3 regions of the Streptacidiphilus sp. MAP12-20 genome follow, and region 2 is predicted to be linked to each of the others. Evidence: predicted binding sites of a transcription regulator. Region 2 holds the regulator's gene; each other region holds the start of a gene.
The links. The regulator HrcA, encoded in region 2, represses chaperone genes, less so after heat shock. The targets are predictions, from matches to a motif close to TTNGCACTCNGNNNNNCNGAGTGCNAA.
Positions count from the first base shown of each region.

Region 1: groL (chaperonin GroEL) is a predicted target of HrcA. The motif match lies at 1,473-1,499, and genes of this name have one in related genera.
Region 3: ABIA32_RS05870 (FmdB family zinc ribbon protein) is a predicted target of HrcA. The motif match lies at 1,632-1,658, and genes of this name have one in related genera.

Region 1 is NZ_JBGCCK010000003.1:189,212-193,486, reverse strand. It holds gene groL (chaperonin GroEL) at 1-1,319, opposite strand, end outside; gene ABIA32_RS05305 (cold-shock protein) at 1,646-1,849, opposite strand; gene ABIA32_RS05300 (MoaD/ThiS family protein) at 2,225-2,503, opposite strand; gene thrC (threonine synthase) at 2,500-3,801, opposite strand; SAM riboswitch class I at 3,795-3,943, opposite strand; gene ABIA32_RS05290 (glucosyl-3-phosphoglycerate synthase) at 4,109-4,275, shown strand, end outside.
Region 2 is NZ_JBGCCK010000005.1:73,195-77,469, reverse strand. It holds gene ABIA32_RS08250 (DUF3097 domain-containing protein) at 1-231, opposite strand, end outside; gene ABIA32_RS08245 (hypothetical protein) at 273-854, opposite strand; gene htpX (zinc metalloprotease HtpX) at 915-1,835, opposite strand; gene hrcA (heat-inducible transcriptional repressor HrcA) at 2,083-3,114, shown strand; gene dnaJ (molecular chaperone DnaJ) at 3,208-4,275, shown strand, end outside.
Region 3 is NZ_JBGCCK010000003.1:314,458-318,732, forward strand. It holds gene ABIA32_RS05865 (S-methyl-5'-thioadenosine phosphorylase) at 420-1,274, opposite strand; gene ABIA32_RS05870 (FmdB family zinc ribbon protein) at 1,303-1,620, opposite strand; gene ABIA32_RS05875 (potassium/proton antiporter) at 1,752-3,251, opposite strand; gene ABIA32_RS05880 (penicillin acylase family protein) at 3,498-4,275, shown strand, end outside.

The sequences.
Region 1 (4,275 bases), on a different contig from region 2:
ACGATGTTGGCTCCGGTCGCCTCGTCACCCTCGAGCTCGAGCTTCTCGAACGCGACACCGGCCTGCAGCAGGGCCACGCCGCCACCGGCGACGATGCCCTCCTCGACGGCCGCCTTCGCGTTGCGAACGGCATCCTCGATGCGGTGCTTGCGCTCCTTGAGCTCGACCTCGGTGGCCGCGCCCGCCTTGATGACAGCGACGCCACCGGCCAGCTTGGCCAGGCGCTCCTGCAGCTTCTCGCGGTCGTAGTCCGAGTCGCTGTTCTCGATCTCGGCACGGATCTGCGCCACGCGGCCCGCGACCTGGTCGCTCTCGCCGGCGCCGTCCACGATGGTGGTCTCGTCCTTGGTGACGACGACCTTGCGGGCGCGGCCCAGGAGCTCCAGACCGGCGTTCTCCAGCTTGAGGCCGACCTCCTCGGAGATGACCTGGCCACCGGTGAGGATGGCGATGTCGCCCAGCATGGCCTTGCGACGGTCACCGAAGCCCGGGGCCTTGACGGCGACGGACTTGAAGGTGCCACGGATCTTGTTGACCACGAGGGTGGAGAGCGCCTCGCCCTCGACGTCCTCGGCGATGATCAGCAGCGGCTTGCCGGACTGCATGACCTTCTCCAGCAGCGGCAGCAGGTCCTTGATGCCGCCGATCTTGGAGTTGGCGATCAGGATGTAGGGGTCCTCGAACGAGGTCTCCATACGCTCCAGGTCGGTGGCGAAGTACGCCGAGATGAAGCCCTTGTCGAAGCGCATACCCTCGGTGAGCTCCAGCTCCAGACCGAAGGTCTGGGACTCCTCGACGGTGATGACGCCTTCCTTGCCGACCTTGTCCATCGCCTCGGCGATGAGCTCGCCGATCTGGGTGTCAGCGGCGGAGATGGAGGCGGTGGAAGCGATCTGCTCCTTGGTCTCCACGTCCTTGGCCTGCTCGAGCAGCTGGGCGGAGACGGCCTCGACGGCCTTCTCGATGCCGCGCTTGAGGGCCATCGGGTTGGCGCCGGCGGCGACGTTGCGCAGACCCTCGCGGACGAGCGCCTGGGCCAGCACGGTGGCGGTGGTGGTGCCGTCACCCGCGACGTCGTCGGTCTTCTTGGCGACCTCCTTGACGAGCTCGGCGCCGATCTTCTCGTAGGGGTCCTCGAGCTCGATCTCCTTGGCGATGGAGACACCGTCGTTGGTGATCGTGGGGGCGCCCCACTTCTTCTCCAGAACGACGTTGCGGCCCTTGGGGCCAAGCGTGACCTTGACGGCGTCGGCGAGCTGGTTCATACCGCGCTCGAGGCCACGACGGGCCTCTTCGTCGAACGCAATGATCTTGGCCATGGAAGCGGTCCTCCTGGACAGACTGGCTGCTTCGGACCGCGCTGGCGCCCGCGACGGACGGCACCGACCTTCGGCGGTTCCTTCCCGCCGCGCCCGGAGCCTCACCGACCCGGCCCGTTGTCACTCTCTACCTCAGAGTGCTAACGCCAATGATTAGCACTCGACCCCCCTGAGTGCAAGCAGCGGACGCAACGGAGGACCCCCGTCTCGAGTGAGACAGGGGTCCTCCTGAAGACCTGCGTGGATGCATCGTTTCGCTGAGATGAGCTGGAACGAGCTCTGCGGGTCCTGAATCAGTCAGCGGTCGCCGGCTGCAGTGGGGTGCGTTACGCGGTCACGCGGACCATGTCCGCCTGCGGGCCCTTCTGGCCCTGCGAGATCTCGAACTCAACCCGCTGGCCCTCTTCGAGCGACCGGTACCCGTCCATCTGGATCGCGCTGTAGTGGACGAACACGTCCGCACCACCGTCGACCGCGATGAAGCCGTACCCCTTCTCCGCGTTGAACCACTTGACGGTGCCCTGAGCCATTCCAAACTCCCCTATTACTGGCCCTTTCACGGTCCGCACACCGCGGACCGGACCGGTCGGAACGCTGCGGGATGCAGACGCCACGCCCCCGATCGACGCTGAATGTATCCACTCCGATGCCCTGAGCAACAGAGCATAAGCCGGGGAATTCTCAGGAGAAGTTAAGAGACATAAACGGTAATCAACCGCAAAGGCGAGCAATTCGGGCCGGACATAAGGGACGGGTCCGGCATATTGCCGCAGGAAAAAGAATCAGCCAACCGTCTCGACGGACGGGACAGGAGCACTCTACTCCTCTTAAACATCAGGAAATGACAGAGTCGGTGCACCCCTGTCAGGGGTGCACCGACTCTGCACAGCTGTCAGCAGCAATCGTCAGCAGCCGCCGGCCACCGCGGGGATGATCGAGACGCCCGCACCTTCCGGCGTCGCCGTCTCCAGACCGTCGGCGAAGCGCACGTCGTCCTCGTTGACGTAGACGTTCACGAAGCGGCGCAGCTTGCCGTTGTCGTCCAGCAGCCGGGCGGAGATGCCCGCGTGGTTGGCCTCCAGGTCCTTGATCACCTCGGCGAGGGTCGCGCCCTCGGCCTTCACCTCGGCGTTGCCGCCGGTGTAGGTGCGCAGGATGGTGGGGATGCGGACGTTGACGCTCATGCGAGGCCTGCCTCTCGGAACGAGTCAAGGGTGGGGCGGATGACGGCGGTCGGGCGGGCGGCGTCCGCCACGGCCTCCAGGGTCTTCAGGCCGTCGCCGGTGTTGAGCACGACGGTCTCGGCGGCCGGGTCCAGCACGCCGTTCTCGATCAGCTTGCGCAGCACGCCGACGGTGACGCCACCGGCGGTCTCGGCGAAGATGCCCTCGGTGCGCGCCAGCAGGCCGATCGCGTCGACAACCTGCTCGTCGTTGACGTCCTCGACCGCACCGCCGGTGCGGCGGACGATGTCGAGCACGTAGATGCCGTCGGCGGGATTGCCGATGGCCAGCGACTTGGCGATGGTGTCCGGCTTCTGCGGGCGGACCACGTCGTGGCCGGCCTTGAAGGCGGCGGACACGGGGGAGCAGCCCTCGGCCTGGGCGCCGAAGATCTTGTAGGGCTTGTCCTCGACGAGGCCGAGGGCGATCAGCTCCTTGAGGCCCTTGTCGATCTTCGTCAGCTGCGAGCCGGAGGCGATCGGGATCACCAGCTGGTCCGGGATCCGCCAGCCGAATTGCTCGCAGATCTCGTAGGCCAGCGTCTTGGAGCCCTCGCCGTAGTAGGGGCGCAGGTTGACGTTGACGAAGCCCCAGCCCTCACCGGCCGGGTCTCCGATCAGCTCGGAGCAGAAGCGGTTCACGTCGTCGTAGTTGCCGTCGATGCCGACGACGTCGCCGCCGTAGATCGCGGCCATGACGACCTTTCCGGCCTCCAGGTCGTGCGGGATGAAGACGCAGGCGCGCAGCCCGGTGCGGGCGGCGGCGGCGGTGACCGCGCCGGCCAGGTTGCCGGTGGAGGAGCAGGACAGCGTGGTGAAGCCGAAGGTGCGGGCGGCCTCGACGGCGATGGCCACGACCCGGTCCTTGAAGGAGTGGGTCGGGTTGCCGGAGTCGTCCTTGACGTAGAGGGAGCCGGTGATGCCGAGCTCGCGGGCCAGGTTGTTCGCCTTGACCAGCTTGGTCAGGCCCGGGTTCATGCTCGGGCGCTCGGCGACGTCCGGGGAGACCGGCAGCAGCGGGGCGTAGCGCCAGATGTTGGCGGGGCCGTTCTCGATCTGCTTGCGCAGGCCCTCCGGGTCACCGGCCGGGAGCTCGTAGGCGACCTCGAGCGGGCCGAAGCACTCCACACACGCGAAATCGGGAGCGAGGGGGGTGCGTGCTCCGCACTCGCGACAGGACAGGGCCACGGCGGGGCCGAAGGCGTCGGGTGCGACGGTGTGGCTGACAAGAGCCATGATGGCGAGAACCTCTCTCCTCATCTTCCCCGGGGCGCGTTTCGCCACAGGACGGAATTGGCACCTTCCCGGCCTGGGCCACGCGGCGTGTGCACGCTGCGGACTACCTGGCAGGGGGGTTGCCGGGACTTCGACGGGCCGTTCCCTCAGTCCCTCTGGATGAGCGCTATGGCGTCGCGCGTTCGCACGCGGCGCATTTGTCGGAGACGGACCCCAATGTGCGATGAGTCCACCTCGTCCTCAAGACTGTAACCGAAGCCCCACCGACCGCTCACTGCCGTCCGAGACGCGAGACGGGCGCGTCGCCGACCGTCACTGCCGAGGGAGATCCGTGCTGGACCAGGTCGAGGACTGGCTGCGCCGCCGCTCGTGGAGCGCTGCCGACCGACCCCTGCCCGAACTGCTGGCCGCGAAGCGGCGCAGCGGCGCGACCGTCAGCGTGGTGCTGCCCGCGCTCGACGAGGAGGAGACCGTAGGCGAGATCGTCGCCGCCATCCG
Region 2 (4,275 bases):
GACCAGGAAGCCGCGGGGGGCCAGCGGGAAGACGCGCAGCTTGCCGTGCCGGTCCTCGAGCGTGACGGTGAAGCCCTCGGCCGTCTTCTCACAGCGGACGACCGCCCCGCAGAAGCCGGTTGACGCCTCCTCGACCACCAGGTCCCGCTCGGCCGGCAGTTCCGGCACGGGAGACTGACGCTTCCACGGGGGCGTCAGATCGGTCAGGCCACGGGCGTCGTATCGGCTCACCGACCGATCATTACAGAACTCGGGCCGCAGAGCGCCGACCGCTACAGCCCCGGTGCGCCCCAGACCGGGAACCAGCGGGTGAGGTCCTGCTCGAGCCGCAGGTCGTTGCCGAGCATCGCCTTGATCTGCAACTCCAGCGGGTTGTCCCGCTTCTCGCCCACCAGCGGCGCGAACGGGTAGAAGGAGCCCCGCTTGTAGAGGTAGACCAGGGCGAGGCGGCGTCCCTGCACGTCGGAGAAGTTGACCAGCGAGCAGAGCAGCTGCGGGCCGAAGCCCTGGGACTCCAGTGCGGAGTTGACTGCGTGGACGTCGTTGACCAGCGAGACGATGTCGTCCGGGTCCTGGCGGGAGGTGAGCCAGGTGTAGCCGTAGGCGTCACGCGGGGTCAGTTCGACCGGCTGGCCGCCGCGCGCGGTGTCGGCGTCCAGGAGGGCCTGGACGTCCTGCTGGACCTGGGCGAAGGCGTTGCCCTCGGCCGCGGCGAAGCAGACCGAGCCGACGCCGGTGGGCTTGAAGCCCGCGGCCGCCTCCAGGGTGATGGCGGCCGAGGGAAGGCCGAAGAGCTGGTCCAGATCGGGCTTGACCGGCTTGGTCCGGCCGAGCAGGGCGTCCAGGAAACCCATCGCGGTATGTGTCCTCTCAGGCGCGCGAAGCGCTTGTCACGTGCGGCCGCGCGGAGCGCTTCAGTTGCGGCCGAGCTCGGCGGAGATCTTGCCCAGCTGCTCCAGCCGCTGCTGGAGCGAGGGGTGGGTGGAGAAGGCGCTGCTCGCCACCTCGCGCGCCGACAGGGCCGGGGCGAAGTAGAAGGCGTTGAACGGCTGCGACTGGCGCAGGTCCTGCGTCGGGATCGCGCCGATGTCGCCGGTCACCTTGGTCAGCGCCGAGGCCAGGGCGGAAGGCTTGCCGGTGAGCAGCGCGGCCGAGCGGTCGGCCGAGAGCTCGCGGTAGCGCGAGAGAAGGCGGGTCAGCAGGAAGCTGATCCCGTAGACCACAGCGCTGACAGCGATGACCGCGATCAGCGCGACGTTGCCGTTGTCGCCGTCCCGGTCGTCGCGGCTGTTGAAGCCGCCGAACAGGCCGAACTGGAGGCCGACGCGAGTGAGGATGCCGGCCAGGACGCCGAGGAAGCCGGCGATGGTCATCACGGCGACGTCCTTGTGCGCGACGTGGGAGAGCTCGTGGGCGAGCACGCCCTCCAGCTCCTCCGGCTCCAGGCGGCGCAGCAGCCCGGTCGTCACACAGACGATGGCGTTCTTCTCGTTGCGGCCGGTCGCGAACGCGTTGGGCATGTCACTCTGCGCGACAGCGACCTTCGGCTTCGGCATGTCCGCGAGAGCGCACAGGCGGTCGATGGCGCCGTGCAGTTCCGGGTATTCCTCGGGTGTGACCTCGCGGGCGCCCATGCTGAAGGCGGCGATCTTGTCGCTGAACCAGAACTGGGCGATGAAAAGCCCGCCCGCGATGATGGCGACCAGCGGCCACGCCCCGCGCAGCACCACCAGCAGCACGCCGACGAAGACCACGAAGAGCAGGCCGATCATGAACATCGTGATCAGCATGCGGGTGGTCAGCCCGCGGTCCGGTGCGAAACGAGTCCTGGACATGGTGTCCCTCCTGGGCGGTGAACTGCGGACGCCATTCTGCCGTGTCGCCCTCGCTATGTGGTACGTCTGACGAGGTCCAGTCGTTCCGGTCGCGGACCCTGGCGCTTTACACTGGCACACGACGAAAGCTGGCACTCGTAAGTCAAGAGTGCCAGGGCAGGTGTAGTGACGGGATCAAGGCGCCGACCGCGCCCCTCCCAGCACTGGACGACCGGCTGCTGGACCCGACGACTGGAGGTGCGTACCCGTGCGTGAGGAGCGTCGGCTCGACGACCGCAAGCTCGCGGTGCTGCGCGCCATCGTGCAGGACTACGTCGGCACCGAGGAGCCGGTCGGCTCCAAGGCGCTGGTCGAGCGCCACAATCTCGGTGTCTCCTCGGCTACCGTCCGTAACGACATGGCCATCCTCGAGGAGGAGGGCTACATCCACCAGCCGCACACCAGTGCCGGCCGGGTGCCCACGGACAAGGGCTACCGCCTCTTCGTCGACCGACTGACCGAGGTCAAGCCGCTCTCGACGGCGGAGCGCCGGGCGATCACCAACTTTCTCGACCACGCCCTGGACCTGGACGACGTCGTCGCCCGCACGGTCCGGCTGCTCGCGCAGCTGACCAGACAGGTGGCGGTGGTCCAGTACCCCTCGCTCACCCGTTCCACCGTCCGGCACGTCGAGCTCGTCGCGCTGACGCCGACCCGGGTGATGCTGGTGCTGATCACCGACACCGGACGGGTCGAGCAGCGGCTGGTCGACTGCCCGAGCCAGGTCGGCGAGGCGATGCTGGCCGACCTGCGGAGCAGGCTCAACGCGCGCGCGGCCGGTCGCCGCTTCGCCGAGGTCCCGACGCTGCTGCAGGACCTGCCGGAGAGCTTCGCCCACCAGGACCGGGCGGCGGTCACGACCGTGCTGTCCACCCTCTTCGAGGCCCTGGTCGAGCAGACCGAGGAGCGCGTCGTCCTCGGCGGCACCGCCAACCTGACCCGGTTCCCGCACGACTTCCCGCTCACCATCGCGCCGGTCCTTGAGGCGCTGGAAGAGCAGGTGGTTCTGCTTCGGCTGCTGGGTGAGACCGGAGATCCAGGGGTGATGGTCAGGATCGGTCACGAGAACGCCTATGAGGGCCTGAATTCCACCTCGGTCGTCTCGGTGGGCTACGGTTCGGGCGATGAGACCGTCGCCAAACTCGGGGTGGTCGGGCCGACGAGGATGGACTACCCGGGAACCATGGGGGCCGTCCGAGCGGTTGCACGGTACGTCGGTCAGATCCTGGCCGCGTCCTAGTCCTACCTGGTCCTGGACGATGTTGGTCCTGGACAACGAAGACGACGACACGACACGGCACGAGCCTCACACGGAGACTAGCGGAGCATTTTGGTGGCCACGGACTACTACGCGGTACTCGGCGTCCGACGGGACGCGAGTCAGGACGAGATCAAGAAGGCTTTCCGCCGGTTGGCGCGTGAGCTGCATCCTGACGTCAACCCGGACCCGAAGACCCAGGAGCGGTTCAAGGAGATCAACGCCGCCTACGAGGTGCTCTCGGACCCGAACAAGCGCCAGGTCTACGACCTCGGCGGCGACCCGCTCTCCGCGACCGGCGGCGCGGGCGGGGCGGGCGGCTTCGGCACCGGTGCGGGCTTCGGCTTCAGCGACATCATGGACGCGTTCTTCGGCGCGGCCGGCGGCCAGCGCGGCCCGCGTTCGCGGACCCGGCGCGGCCAGGACGCCATGATCCGGATCGACATCGATCTGAAGGAAGCGGCCTTCGGCGCCACCAAGGACATCCAGGTGGACACCGCCGTCGTCTGCACCACCTGCAACGGCGAGGGCGCGGCCCCCGGCACCTCGGCGCAGACCTGTGACATGTGTCGCGGCCGCGGCGAGGTCTCCCAGGTGACCCGCTCCTTCCTGGGCCAGGTCATGACCTCGCGTCCCTGCCCGCAGTGCCAGGGCTTCGGCACGGTCGTGCCGACCCCGTGTCCCGAGTGCGCCGGCGACGGCCGGGTGCGCTCGCGGCGGACGCTGACGGTCAAGATCCCGCCGGGCGTGGACAACGGCACCCGGATCCAGCTGGCCGGCGAGGGCGAGGTCGGCCCCGGCGGCGGCCCGGCCGGTGACCTGTACGTCGAGATCTCCGAGATCGCGCACGACACCTTCCAGCGGCGCGGCGACGACCTTCACTGCACGGTGACGCTGCCGATGACGGCGGCGTCGCTGGGCACGAAGGTCCCGTTGGAGACCCTGGACGGGGTGGCCGAGATCGACATCCGGCCCGGCACCCAGTCCGGCCAGTCCATCCCGCTGCACGGCCGGGGCATCACGCACCTGCGCGGCGGCGGGCGCGGCGACCTGATAGTGCATGTCGAGGTCCTGACGCCGAGCAAGCTCGACGCGGAGCAGGAGGATCTGCTGCGCAGGCTCGCCAAGCTGCGCGGGGAGGAG
Region 3 (4,275 bases), on a different contig from region 2:
GCCGCTCCCTTTTCACTCGAACCGGGGATCTGCCGGAGTGACCCGACGGCCAGCGTCGTCGCCGCGACGATCAATCCGGCCGCGATCGGCCCGGGACGGCGCCGCACCGGCGTCGGTAGCCGATGTCGGCCGCCGCCCGCGCGGATGGGAGGGAAGGCGGCGATGCAGTACGTGGGCGGGATGGAGAGGGACACCGGATACCTCCAGGACGGGATCGGGCCGGGACGGGACTGGGCGGAGCGGGCGGGGCGTCGGCGGTGATTCGCCGTGGCCCAACCCTGCTCCCACGTCACGACGCGATCCAGCGGCGTCCCCACAACCTGTGGAAAACCCGGCCCTGTGGAAAACCTCGCCACCCGATCGGGTGAGGGGCCGCACCGAGAGAAGGTCCCAGGCCCCTGCTTGCGCCGGGGTGGCTCCTACTCCGACTCCAGGCCGGTCTCCAGGCCGTCCAGCGCGTGTGCGCAGATGCAGTCCCGGTCCTCGGTGGTCGGCAGCGCCGCCACCGTCTGGGCCAGCACGCCGCGCAGCCGGTCGATGTTGCGGCCGAACTCGGCCAGCACCTCCGCGTGGGTCACGCCCTGGCCCGTCTCCACGCCCGCGTCCAGGTCGGTGACCAGCGTCAGCGAGGTGTAGCAGAGGGCCAGCTCGCGGGCGAGCACGGCCTCCGGGTGGCCCGTCATGCCCACCACCGACCAGCCCTGCGAGCTGTACCAGCGCGACTCGGCGCGGGTGGAGAAGCGCGGGCCCTCGATCACCACGAGCGTGCCGCCGTCCACTGGCGGCCAGCCTGCCTCGTGCGCACCCTTCACCGCGACCGACCGCCCGCGCGGGCAGTAGGGGTCGGCGGCGGAGACATGGACGACCTCGGGGACGCGGCCGTCGGCACGTGTCAGACCGTCGTAGTAAGTCTGGATGCGTCCGGAGGTGCGGTCCACGAACTGGTCGGGGACGAGGAGCGTGCCGGGGCCGAACTGGGGGCGCAGCCCGCCCGTCGCGCAGGGGCCGAGCACCTGGCGGACGCCGAGCGCGCGCAGGGCCCACAGGTTGGCCCGGTAGTTGATCGCGTGCGGGGGGATCCGGTGCGCCCTCCCGTGCCGCGGCAGAAACGCCACGCGGCGCCCCGCGAACTCGCCCACGAGGAGCGAGTCGCTGGGAGCGCCGTACGGGGTGTCGACGACGACCTCGTCCAGGTCGTCCACGAGCGCGTAGAGCCCCGTGCCGCCGATGATGCCGATCTCGGCCCTGCCCGCTGCAGCTGACTGGTCTGTCATGCGCCGCAGCGTAGCCGCGCGGGTCGGCTCAGGCGGCGGAACCGGCCGAGCCGGACGAGGAGGAACTGGAAGAACTCGACGAAGACGTCGAGGAGGACGTCGACGAAGAGGAGCCGGACGACGCGGCCGGAGCGCTCGCCGACGAGGACGAGACGCTGCTGCTGGACGACGAGCGGCTGTCCGTCCGGTAGAAGCCGGATCCCTTGAAGACCACGCCCACCGCGGAGAAGATCTTGCGCAGCTTGCCGCCGCACTCGGGGCACTCGGTCAGCGCGGCGTCGCTGAACTTCTGCACGGCTTCGAGGCCGCTGCCGCACTGGGTGCACTGGTACTGGTACGTCGGCACTGGTTTTCCTCCTGGCACTCTAAGGCTATGAGTGCTAACGATCCTCAATGATGCGGTATTCCGGGTCGATAAGTCCACTGATCGTGATGTGAGCCTCAGTACCCAGGCAGCGCTCGCCCCCACGTTCCGGCTCAGTACTCGCCGCGGGTGCCGCTGAGCCAGCCCGCCAGCTTGCCGCCCCGGTCGACCGCGCGCAAGCGGCGTTCGGTCCGGTCGCGCACCGCATCGGTGGTGACCACGAGCAGGTCGTCCGCGTGCCGCAGCACCGTTGCCGGGCCCGGCACGAAGCTCGTCCCCTCGCGGACGACCAGGGTCACCGCCGCGCCCTTGGGCAGGCGCAGCTCGCTCACCTCGACGCCGGCGAGGCGTGACTCCGGGCCGATCGAGACCGAGAGCAGGTGCCCGTGCAGCCGCTCCAGCGGAGCGGACTCGACCTCCAGGTCGTCGGCGTGCGCGGAGTCCGAGATCCGCAGGCGCTTCGCGACCCAGGGCAGGGTCGGGCCCTGGATCAAGGTGAAGACGACGACGAGCAGGAAGACCGTGTTGAAGAGCTGGTCCGCGCCCGGCACGGCGTGCACCACCGGGATGGTGGCCAGCACGATCGGCACGGCGCCGCGCAGGCCGGCCCAGCTCAGCAGCGCCTGCTCGCGCCAGCGCACCCGGAACGGCGTCAGGGTCAGCAGCACCGAGGCTGGGCGGGCGACCAGCACCAGCACCAGCCCGACGACCAGCGCCGGCACCACCGAGTCCGCCATCGTGTGCGGGTTCACCAGCAGGCCGAGCATGACGAACATGCTGATCTGCGCGATCCAGGCCAGGCCCTCGGCGAAGCCGCGGGTCGCCGGGCCGTGCGGCAACCGCGCGTTGCCCAGCACCAGCGCGCAGATGTAGACGGCCAGAAAGCCGGAGCCGTGCAGCAGCGCGCCGCCCGCGTAGGCGAGCAGCGTCAGTGCGACGACGGCGATCGGGTAGAGGCCGGAGGAGGGGAGCGCGACGTGGCGCAGCGTCAGCGCGCCGAGCCGGCCGACGGCCACACCCACCGCGAGCCCGATCGCCAGCTCCACCACCACCGTCCCGGCCAGCACCCACCAGGAGCTGATCGGCCCCGAGGTCGCGAAGGCGACGACCAGGATGACCACGGGCGCGTCGTTGAAGCCGGACTCCGCCTCCAGCAGCCCGCTCAGCCGCGCCGGCAGGGGCACGCGGCGCAGCACGGAGAAGACCGCCGCCGCGTCCGTGGACGAGACGATCGCGCCGAGCAGCAGGGCGATCCGCCAGCTCACCCCCGTCAGCAGGTGCGCGCCGACGGCCACGACACCGACGCTGATCGCGGTGCCGAAGGTGGCCAGCACCGCGGCGGCCGGGACGGAGGGTCTGATGTCGTGCCAGCGGGTGCCGAGACCGCCCTCCGCGAGGATCACCACCAGCGCGGCATAGCCGAGCACCTGCGTGAGCATGGCGTTGTCGAAGGTGATGCCGGCGATGCCGTCATGCCCGAGCAGCACCCCGATGCCCAGGTACAACAGCAGGCTGGGGAGCCCGCTGCGGGAGGAGAGCCGGACCGCCGCGACGGCCACCAGCAACACCAGGGAGAACAGCAGGAGGAGCAGGTCGAGCCGGTGGACGGACACGCAGGGGCACCTCGCACAGCAGAATCGTTGCTTCCACTTCTCTGGGGCAAGATTTTACCGTTGTGGCGGGTGCGCACTCGCGTTCGTCCACAGGCTGGGCACGCTGCACCGGTGACCCCTGGTCATCGGCCGGGCACCGACGACGCCTCGGCCGCGCGCAACCGCTTCCGCTTCGGGTGTTAGCGTCAGCACCGCCGCTTAGCGCGGTACGTCGCGGTACAGTCACTGCCCCTCACAAGGACCCTGATGCCCCGCTCCAAGAAGTTCCGTCGTCTGCGCCTGCTGGTGGTGCTGGTCGTGCTGCTGCTGGTGGCCGGCGTCGCCCTCGGCGGCTGGTACGGCGTGCGCCAGGCGCACGCCTCCTACCCGCAGACCACCGGCAGCATCCACCTGCAGGGCCTCTCCGGCCCGGTCGACGTGATCCGGGACGACAAGGGCATCCCGCAGGTCTACGCCGCCAGCGCCGAGGACCTGTTCATGGCCCAGGGCTATGTGCAGGCGCAGGACCGCTTCTGGCAGATGGACGTGGACCGGCACATCACCTCCGGCACGCTCGCCTCGATGTTCGGCTCGGGGCAGGTGCAGACCGACGCCTTCATCCGCACCATGAACTGGCACGGCGTGGCGCAGGACGAGTGGGACCACCAGCTCTCGCCCGCGACGAAGAAGTACCTGCAGGCCTACAGCGACGGCGTCAACGCCTGGCTGAAGGAGCACCCGGGCGGCGCCGGCGCCTCGCTGGAGTACGCGCTGCTCGGCGCGGCCTACGGCGGCTACAAGCCCGCCGAGTGGACGCCGGTCGACTCGGTCTCCTGGCTCAAGGCGATGGCCTGGGACCTGAGCGGCAACATGCAGCAGGAGGTCGACCGCTCGCTGCTCGCCGGGACCTTCACCACCGACCAGATCGCGCAGCTGTACCCGGAGTACCCGTATGCGAAGAACGGGACGATCCTGGCGAAGACCGGCACTGTCGGCAAGGACGGCAAGTACGTGCCGGCCGACGGCCTGAAGGCCCCGACCGGTG